DNA from 2 places in the Streptomyces sp. NPDC001530 genome. Region 1 is predicted to be linked to the other one. Evidence: riboswitches for the same ligand, from Rfam matches in the RefSeq annotation. Region 1 holds a riboswitch; the other holds the start of a gene.

The links. Region 1 has a riboswitch for cobalamin ahead of ACFY0T_RS28885 (CbtB-domain containing protein). Riboswitches for the same ligand answer to the same signal wherever they lie in the genome.
Region 2: linked by a shared signal. The riboswitch ahead of ACFY0T_RS15420 (HoxN/HupN/NixA family nickel/cobalt transporter) and the one ahead of ACFY0T_RS28885 (CbtB-domain containing protein) in region 1 are both predicted to bind cobalamin.

What each region holds. Positions count from the first base shown of each region.
Region 1 covers NZ_JBIAVS010000014.1:229,721-234,675, forward strand. Annotated here, with positions in the region: gene ACFY0T_RS28875 (acyl-CoA dehydrogenase family protein) at 1-759, opposite strand, end outside; gene ACFY0T_RS28880 (CbtA family protein) at 886-1,650, opposite strand; gene ACFY0T_RS28885 (CbtB-domain containing protein) at 1,677-1,898, opposite strand; cobalamin riboswitch at 1,938-2,096, opposite strand; gene ACFY0T_RS28890 (histidine phosphatase family protein) at 2,211-2,789, shown strand; gene ACFY0T_RS28895 (ferredoxin) at 2,817-3,200, opposite strand; gene ACFY0T_RS28900 (nuclear transport factor 2 family protein) at 3,277-3,669, opposite strand; gene ACFY0T_RS28905 (PadR family transcriptional regulator) at 3,752-4,315, shown strand; gene ACFY0T_RS28910 (type 1 glutamine amidotransferase domain-containing protein) at 4,562-4,955, shown strand, end outside.
Region 2 covers NZ_JBIAVS010000007.1:70,290-75,244, reverse strand. Annotated here, with positions in the region: gene ACFY0T_RS15430 (hypothetical protein) at 1-20, shown strand, start outside; gene ACFY0T_RS15425 (YcnI family protein) at 51-809, shown strand; gene ACFY0T_RS15420 (HoxN/HupN/NixA family nickel/cobalt transporter) at 708-1,940, opposite strand; cobalamin riboswitch at 1,968-2,209, opposite strand; gene ACFY0T_RS15415 (winged helix-turn-helix domain-containing protein) at 2,325-2,684, shown strand; gene ACFY0T_RS15410 (Cys-Gln thioester bond-forming surface protein) at 2,840-4,249, opposite strand; gene ACFY0T_RS15405 (single-stranded DNA-binding protein) at 4,509-4,955, opposite strand, start outside.

The DNA.
Region 1 (4,955 bases):
GAGCTGGTTGGTGATCAGCCGCCAGCCCTTGTTCTCCTCGCCGACCCGGCGCGAGACGGGGACGCGGATGTTCTCGTAGTAGCTCGCGGTGGTGTCGTGCGAGGCGAGGGTGTTGATGATCGTGCAGGAGTAGCCGGGGTCGGAGGTCGGCACCAGGAGCATGGTGATGCCCTTGTGCGGCGGGGCGTCCGGGTCGGTGCGGACGGCGAGCCACACCCAGTCGGCGGTGTCGCCGTTGGTCGTCCAGATCTTCTGCCCGTTGACCGTGTAGTGGCCGGTGGCCTCGTCGCCCTCCCGTACGGCTTTCGTCTTGAGCGCGGCCAGGTCCGTGCCGGCGTCGGGCTCGCTGTAGCCGATCGCGAAGTCGATCTCGCCGGAGAGGATCTTCGGCAGGAAGTACGCCTTCTGCTCCTCCGTGCCGAACTGCATGATCGTCGGGCCGACGGTGTTCAGGGCCATCAGCGGGAGCGGGACCCCCGCTTGGGCCGCCTCGTCGAAGAAGATGAACTGCTCCACGGGGCTCAGCCCGCGCCCGCCGTACTCCTTGGGCCAGCCCACGCCGAGCCAGCCGTCGGTGCCGAGGCGGCGGATGGTGTCGCGGTAGAAGCGCTTCTGCGCGGCCGGGTCTGCGATGGGGGCACCTCCCATGCCTTGAGGGCCATGGGGGAGGGCGTAGGCCTTGTCCGGCACCAACTGGGCGAAGTAGCCACGCAGTTCGGTGCGCAACCGCTGCTGCTCCGGCGTGTATTCGAGATGCACGGCGCCTCCTGGCTCCCAAGGCCGACCTGACGGCGCACACCGTAGAACGTGTTTCAGTAATTGGGAATGCCGACGACATGCGAGAGGGGCGGTCCCGGCCGACCGGGACCGCCCCTCTTCATCCGCTCAGTGGGCGACGGGAGTCGCCTCGGCGGCGACCTCCTTCTTCCGCCCGGTGGCCGGCCGCGGAGCCAGCACCCGCTCCGCCAGGAACCCGAAGACGAGCCCGAAGGCGGTCCACAGGGTCAGCTGGATGGCGAGGGCCGCGAGGCGGAACTGCCAGAGCAGGGTGGCGGAGAAGTCCTTCGGGACCTCGTTCACCGCCGGCAGGAACGCGTACGCGAGGCCGATCGCGAGGCCGAAGAACGCGCCCGCCGCGATCGTGGCGTTCCAGTTGCCCAGGCGCGGCGCGAGGCGCTTGCCCAGGATCACGGTCGCGACGGCCAGCAGCACGCTGAGGACCATCATCAGGAAGTACAGGGTGGTGCGCTTGCCGATGGTGTCGGGGTCGCCGACGGACGGCGGGTTGGCCGGATACTTCAGGAACGGCACGACGTAGACCGCGAGCAGGCCCGCGGCCGACAGCAGCAGCGCGCTCGCCCGCGGTCCGAAGCGGCCGATCCTGCCGAGCGCGAAGCAGTACGCGAGGGCGGCGATACCGCCGAACGCGACCCCGTAGACGAGCACACCGGTGGCCAGACCGCCGGTGGACTGCATCGTGCGGGAGACGGCTTCCATGCCGTGCTCGTGGGAGTGCGCCTCTTCGTAGGAGATCGCCGAGTCGACCCGCGGCTCCCCCAGGAAGTAGGCGGCGACCAGGGCGAGCAGGCCCGCGGCGAGACCCGCGAGCATGCCACGCACCAGAAGGTTTCTGACAGTTGCTGAGTTCATGAGCTCGTACGTTTCCTCGTCGCCAGTCAGTGGCACGGGAAGCCGAGCAGGTGGCGGGCGTCGTGGACCCACTCGTGGACGTTCTCGCCGGACACGAGGGAGGTGGCGCCCTGTTCGGCGCCGACGAAGTAGAGCAGGACCAGCATCAGGATGCCGAAGAAGACCGCCCAGGGGGCGATCGCGCCGATCGGCAGCTTGGCCGGAACGGCGGTGGGGGTGGCGGTCGGCTGAGCGACGGACTGCGCCATGGGGCAGAACCTCCTGGGGAACTCGCGTCCCATCTCGGTGGTGCACAGGACGACGGCCGCGGGTCTGACTTGCCCAGCCTTCGCCGCCCCTGGCGGGAGTGGCTCGTGCTGGGTTTACAGTGGCGCGACCGTGCCGGATTTCCACCGGACTTCCGCCGAACCGTCGTCGATTTCGACGCGACCGTACCGCGAAGCCGGGATCCGGCCAAGGGCGCACGGAGCGCCACACCGTGCGCCCCTTGCCCCGGGGACGCCACCGGTTCCCGTACCGCACAAGGTTTTTCGCAGACGAGAACTCACGAAAGTGGATGGATGACGAGCCGAGTGATCTTCATCTCAGCGGCGATCAGCGAGGCGCTGCGCGAGGCCCGCTTCGACGACGGATGTCCGGTGGATGCCGCGGGGGTGCGGCTCGCGCGCGCGGCAGCGGGTGCGGTGCCGGTCGCGGAACGGCTGTGGGTCTCCCCCACCGTGCGATGCCGCGAGACCGCGGGCGCGCTCGGCCTCGAAAGCGCCCTGGACGTGGCGGAGTTGGCCGGTCTGGACGTGGGTCACTGGCGCGGGGCGACCCTGGCGGAGGTGAGCGCGAAGGAGCCGGAGGCGGTGGCTCGATGGCTGGCCGATCCCGGGTCCGCGCCGCACGAGGGGGAGTCGGTGCGGGCGTTCTGCGACCGCGTGGCGGGGTGGCTGGACACCGCCTCGCACCTCTCGGGCCGGACGGTCGCGGTGGTGGAGCCCGAGGTCGTACGGGCCCTGGTGGTACGGGTGTTGGGCGCACCGGAGGCGGCCTTCTGGCGCGTCGACGTGCCGCCCCTGACCGCCACCGAGTTCAGCGGCCGCGCAGGTCGCTGGAACGTGCGCGCCGGACGCCCGCTCGGCGAGCCGGCCTGACCCGCGTCCCGCCCTGGGCCGAGGTGGCTACGAACCCGAGCCCAGGGTGGCGAGGAAATCCGTGCACGCCTGCGCGCAGGCACGGCACGCCTTCGCTCCGTCCTCCGCGCCCGCGTACCCGTCGAAGACCTGCGCGCACTCCAGACAGATGGCGCGGCACCACTCCACCTGTGCGCGGATGCCGTTCTCGTCCAGATGAAGCTGCTCGGACAGTACGAGGCAGGTCGCGTCGCACACTTCCGCGCACAAGACGCCCTTGCGGCGTACGAGATGCTGTTCCTTCGGCCCGTCGGGATCCATGAGGCTCGCGCGCAGCGCGCACGCCCGGGCGCATTCGGTACAGGCCTGGGCGCAGACGAAGCGGTCCTCCAGGAACCGGAAGAGCTCCTGCTGGGAAGTTGTTGATGTCACAACGCGCGGGTAACCGGGGGGAATCGTGTCAAACCCCGAACCTCACACCCCGGCCACCCGGTGCGGGCGACGGCCATCACGCTTCCGCCGCCTCCCGCGAGATCTGCTCGAACTGCGCGCCCATCGCCGCGGAGAGTGCCTGGGCCGCCGACAGCGGGCGGACCATGACCATGAGGTCGTCGATCCTGCCGTCCTCGTCGAAGTGCAGGAAGTCGCAGCCGGTGATCTCCTTGTCGCCCACCTTCGCCTGGAAGACCAGCGCGTGGTCGCGGCCGTCGGCACCGGCGATTTCGCGTACGTACCGGAAGTCGCTGAAGACACGCGAGACGCCGCGCAGGATGGCCGCCGTGATCGCCTTGCCCGGGTAGGGCTTGAAGACGACGGGGCTGGTGAACACGACGTCGTCGGCCAGCATCTCCTCGATCGCGGCGAGGTCTCCTGCCTCCACGGCCTTGCGGAAGGAATGCATCACGCCTGCCCTTCATACTCAACTAATTGAATAGGTGCGGATCAGATTAGTCGCGGGGGTGTGCGACGTCTAGCCTTGGGCCATGGCATTGCGCAACGCGGTCCTGGCCGCGCTTCTGGAGGGTGAGGCGTCGGGGTACGACCTGGCCAAGGGGTTCGACGCGTCGGTGGCCAACTTCTGGATGGCGACCCCGCAGCAGCTGTACCGGGAGCTCGACCGCATGGAGTCCGAGGGGCTCATCGAGGCCCGGCTCGTCCAGCAGGAGCGCCGGCCGAACAAACGGGTGTTCTCGCTGACCGAGGCGGGCCGTGGCGCACTGCGCGCGTTCACGGCCGAGCCGTCGAAGCCCACGGCCATCCGGGACGAGCTGATGGTCAAGGTCTATGCCCTCGACGAGGGCAACGACGAGGCCGTACGGGCGGCGATCACCGAACGGCTGGAGTGGGCTCGCGGCAAACTCGCCCACTACGACCGGATCCGCGCCCGGCTCCTCGACGGGCGCACCGAGGACGAGTACCTGGCCGGGGCCGAGCGCGTCGGCCCGTATCTCACGCTGATGGGGGGACGCGCCTTCGAGCAGCAGAACATCCGTTGGGCCGAGCGGGCCCTGCGCATCCTGGAGCAGCGCGCCGCCGTGGCGCGATAGTTCCGCGCCTCGGTACCGCTCCTTGGTCCCGTGCCGTATTCCCGGAGGGGTCATTGGATGCCCTATGCCTGCAAAAGGCTTCCCTATTGGTCACCTATGGCGGACCCGCATACCGTCGAGGACATCGCCGCCCTGACGATCTGAGCGCAGAGCGTCAGGGCGTAGGACGACGTACGACGACGTACGACGCCGTATGGCCAAACCCCCCCCGGTCCGTCAGGGCCCGCACTCTCGGAGACACGTACCATGTCGAAGATCCTTTTCGTGATGACCGGCGTCGACTACTGGACGCTCGCCGACGGCACCCGGCACCCGACCGGCTTCTGGGCCGAGGAGGCCGTCGCCCCGTACGAGGCGTTCAAGGCCGCGGGCCACGAGGTCGTCGTCGCCACGCCGGGCGGCGTCGTACCGACGGCGGACAAGGGAAGCCTGGCGCCCGAGGTGAACGGCGGCCAGGAGGGCGCCGACCGGATCGCGAACGCCCTCGCGTCGATCGCCGAGCTCCAGCAGCCGATCAAGCTGGAGGAGGTGGACCTGGACGACTACGCGGCGGTCTTCTACCCCGGCGGCCACGGCCCGATGGAGGACCTCGCGGTCAACGCCGACTCCGGCCGCCTCCTCACCCTCGCGCTCGACTCGG
Region 2 (4,955 bases), on a different contig from region 1:
GGCTCGCGTACACGCCCTGACCGCATCAACACCAGTACGGAGTTCCCCTGATGTCCCCGATACGCACCACCCTGCGCCGAGCCGGCCTTGTAACCGCCCTCACCACGGCCGGAGTCCTGGCCGCCGCGGGCGCGGCGTTCGCGCATGTGACGGTCCACCCCGAGAGCTACGCCAAGGGCGCCACGGACGGCGTCCTGACCTTCCGTGTCCCCAATGAGGAGGACACCGCCAGCACCACGAAGGTGCAGGTCTTCCTGCCCACCGACCACCCGGTCCTGGGTGTCCTGGTCACTCCGCAGGACGGCTGGACCGCGAAGGTGACGACCACCAAGCTCAAGACGCCCGTCAAGACGGACGACGGCACGATCACCGACGCCGTCTCCGAGATCACCTGGACCGGCGGCCGGATCCGCCACGGCGAGTACCAGGACTTCAATGTCGCGTTCGGTCAACTGCCGGACGACACCGATCAGCTGAGCTTCAAGACGCTGCAGACCTACTCGGACGGCAATGTCGTCCGCTGGATCGAGGAGACGCCGAAGGGCGGCGAGGAGCCGGAGAACCCGGCGCCGGTGCTCACGCTGACCGCCAAGGCCGCGGGGGAGGACTCTTCCGACGACTCTTCCGGGAAGTCCTCCCCCGCGGCCTCGTCGTCGGGCTCGGGGTCGGCTGCCAAGAACTCGGCCGCGAGCGACAAGAGCAGTGACTCAACCGCTCGTGGTCTGGGCATCGCGGGCCTGGTCGTGGGCGTCCTCGGCCTGGTCGCGGCCGGATTCGCCCTCGCGCGCGGCCGCGGCGCCCGCTCCTAGCCGCTGTTCGGCTGCCGCCCCGCCGGTCTCCACTTCCGTCGGCGAGGCGGCAGCCCACCGCTGCTCGACCTTGGCCAGCCGCCAGTACGCGATGGCCGCGGCCCAGACGACCACGAACAGGCCGACGATGATGTACCCGACGTTGTCCAGATCGAGCCCCGCGATCCAGCCGGTCACGTCGTCGCGCAAATCGAGCTTCTCGTGCAGGACGTCCACCAGCTCGATCGTGCCGATGAAGAAGGCCACCGCGATGGACAGACCGGTGATGGTGAGGTTGTAGAAGACCTTGCGCACGGGGTTGGAGAAAGCCCACTGGTAGGCGAAGTTCATGAACGTGCCGTCCAGCGTGTCGAACAGGCTCATCCCCGCCGCGAACAGCAGCGGCAGGCACAGGATCGCGTACCAGGGCAGCCCGGCCGCCGCGCCGCTGCCCGCCATCACCATCAGCGTGACCTCGGTGGCGGTGTCGAAGCCGAGCCCGAAGAGGAAGCCCAGCGGGAACATCTGCCCGGGTCGCGTGATGGACTTCGTGAAGCGGCCGAGGATGCGGTTCATGAACCCCCGGGAATCCAGGTGCTGTTCGAGCTCCGCCTCGTCGTACGTACCCGCGCGCATCGCCCGGAAGACCCGCAGGATGCCGATCAGCGCGACGAGGTTGAGGGCGGCGATGAGGTAGAGGAAGGACCCGGAGACCGTCGTGCCCATGACTCCGAGTACCTGGTGCGTACGGGAGTCCTCGTTCATGATCCGCCCGGCCAGCTGGGTGCCGCCGGCGATGAGCGCGGCGAGCACGACCACCACGCTGGAGTGGCCGAGCGCGAACCAGAAGCCCACCGACACCGGCCGCTTGCCGTCGGCCATCAGTTTGCGCGTGGTGTTGTCGATCGCGGCGATGTGGTCCGCGTCGAAGGCGTGCCGCATGCCCAGGGTGTAGGCGGTCACGCCCAGGCCGATGCCGAAGGCCTTGGATCCGACCTCGTAGTGCTCCGGCACGACGAGCAGGAACAGGATGCCGAACGCGATGACATGCAGCGCGGCGATCACGGCCAGGAGTACGGCGGTTCGGACGGTGTCCTCGCGCCGCCAGCGGAACCCGGTGGCGGGTGGGGACGACTGCGTGGGCAGGCTCATGCGGTCACGCTCCAGCACCTCGTGGATCAGTTCGTGAGATGCCGTGGCCGGTCTCCTGGCATGGGGGTCCCCCCTGCTCGAGCGAAGCCGAGAGCTTGGGGGAAGGGTCGACGTGCCCGCCCCTGCCTTCCCGGCCTAGCGGCCAGTGGCGCCACCCGACGGCGGCACGGGACGGGAACTCCCCGATCACAGTGGCGAGGGCCGCTCCGGTCTGGGCCCCTGAGGGGCCGTCACCGGTCTTCCCGAGCACCACGGCCCGCTCACCGTATGGGTGGCGGGGGTCCCCTGCAAAGCTGCACAGCTGCGCAGGTATGGAAGATCACATACGCCGCCGGTGCGACGGTGCTCCGGAGTGTCCGGCGGCCGCCTGCGAAGATGACCCCCATGCACCTCGTCCCCGCCGAGCGCCCCGACCGCCGGACCATCGACGGCCACCGGGTCTGCGACGCCGTTGCCGCCATCGGTGAGCCCGGGCACGTACGCACCTGGGCCGACCGCTTCTCCCTCCTCGCCGACCCGCGTCGCCTCGCCCTTCTCCTGGCCCTGCACCGGGCCGGTCCCCTCGCCGTCTCCGACCTCGCCATCGCGACCGGCATGAACGACCCCGCCGTGTCCCAGGCTCTGCGGCTGCTCCGCACCGCCGGGGTGGTCGAGGGCGACAAGGACGGGCGGGTCGTGCGCTACCGGGTGACCGACGGCCCGACCGCCGAACTTCTCGAACACTGCGTGTCCGACGCGGGCTGAGCCGTCCCTGGCTGACGGGTCGGATGGGACCCGGAAGGCGTGAAGGGCACGGAAAGGGTGCGGCCCCGGACGCCTGGGGGCGGGCCGGGGCCGCGGGCTCACGGAGTCACCGTGCTGCGGTCACTCACTGTTGAGTTGCCAAGGTGCCGTGTTGTTCAGTCCTGCGCCGACGCCTTCTTCTTGCGGACGAAGAGCACCGCCGCGCCGCCGATCACCACGAGGGCGATGGCGATGCCCGCGATGATCGGGGTCGCGCTGGAGCCGCCGGTCTCGGCGAGGTCGGTGCCTCCGGTGGAGGTGCCGCCCACCGTCGCCGGGCTCGGCTCACTGACCGTCTGGGTGGTGATGTCCTTCGCGCCGCCCTGGGTCTTGCAGTCGAGCACGCCCTTGAAGCGCTTCGTGAAGCCGTTCGGACCGTTGATCGTGAAGTCGTACGCCTGGTCCTCTTGCAGCGGGATGGTCACCGTCTGGGACTTGCCCGCCTCGATGGTGTGCTGGATCCCCATCAGCTCGAAGGTGAACGCCTCGTCGCCCTCGTTGGCCGCCGTGATGTCCACGCCGCCCTCGGCGCAGTTCTTCTCCGCGGACAGGGCCGGTATCGCGCCCTCCTCCGCCCAGTTCGCGGTCGCCGTCGCGGACACCGTCGACTCGCTGGAACCCGCGAGGATCTGCGTCTGGCTGCGGGTCTCCGAGGTGAAGGCGCGGCCGACCGGCACGGTGGTGGACGCCTGCACGGTCAGCGAGGCCGAACCGTCCGCCGTGTCCTTCGGCACGTCGAAGTAGAGCCGGCCGCCATCGACCGCGGAGGTGATCGCCTTGCCGTTCTTGTCGACGATCTTCACCCCGCCGGCGGTGGCGTCCGAGGGCGGCGTCACTGTCACGCTGTCCGCGTTCGTGTGCACCGTGACCGGGCCGAGCTTCTCGCCGGCGTGACCGGAGACCGCGGCCGGGTCGAGGGTCAGCGAGGCCTTGGGCTCCGCCAGGTTCCGCGCGCTCTTCTGCAGATAGTCCGCGAGCTTCTCCGCCTGCGGGTCCACCGCGTCCACGTCGGCGCCGTCCGAGTACCGCCAGATGGCCACCTGAGTGCCGGCTGCCGCGTCCTGCTCGGTGAGGCTGCCGACGCCGGCTTTCTTGGCGAGCGCCGCGAGGTCGTTCACCTGCGGGTAGGAGTTCTGCAGGATCCAGCGGATCTTGCCCGCGTCCTTGTTGCCGCTGAGCGACGTGCCGCTCCAGGGGGTCTCCTGGTACTTGGCGTCCCGCTGCGTCGGGTTGTGGATGTCGATGCAGTAGGTCTGCAGCGTGCCGCCGTTGTCGACGGACATCTCGAACAACCCCGCGGACACCCACGAGTCCTCGCCGTTGTCATGGATGACCGCGGACCCGTACGTCTTCAGGTCACCTATGGTGGCGGTCGCACCACCCAGGCTCTGCGGGGTCTCGTCGGCGACGGCCGTACCGGCGGCGGCGATCGCCCCCGCGGCGACGAGCCCTGACACCAACGTCGCGGCGGCGAGGCGGGTGGCCCCTCGCCTGCGCGCGGACAACGCAGAGAACGAAGAAAACACAGAATTCCCCTTCGCGCAGGACCCGTTGACATGGGGGGACGGTCCCGCCAGCAGAATCAGAAGCCCCGAGAGCTATGCCCGGCATCCTAAAGATCCGGCGCACCACGTTCCCCAGTCATCCCATCGGATAACCGATCCGACTCGGAATCGTTATCGCGTACACAGCTGTGAGCTGGGCTTATCGACAAATCCATGGGGACCGTTCGGAACGCATTTGTCGATAAGCCGCAGTTCGGTCAGGTCGCGAGCGATCCTGACATCACGTCACTCCAGCGGGCTCGGGCTGCTGTTGGGACGCCGCTTCGGGTTGAGTCTGTGGCTCCGTTTCCCAACTGGGCTCCGGCTGCGGTGTCGGAGCCGGTCCCGTGTCCCCCTTGGACGCCCGTCGAAAGGCGGACGTGCCCCGCGAGAGGTCGTGTCCGATCGCCGCCGCCTCGACGTCGGCCGAGGTCCAGCTCTGGCCGTCGCGTGTTTCCGTGCGTACCTTCAGCCGCCCCTGCACGACCACCGGATCGCCCACTGACAGGGACGCCCCCGCGTTCGTCGCGAGAGCCCTCCTGGCCCACACCGTGAAGAAGTTGGTGTGTCCGTCGGTCCACTCGCTCTTCTCGCGATCCCAATAGCGCGACGTCACCGCCAGCCGAAACCTCGTCGACGCTCCCGTCGACAGCTCGCGGTACACCGGCTGCGTCGCGACGTTCCCCAC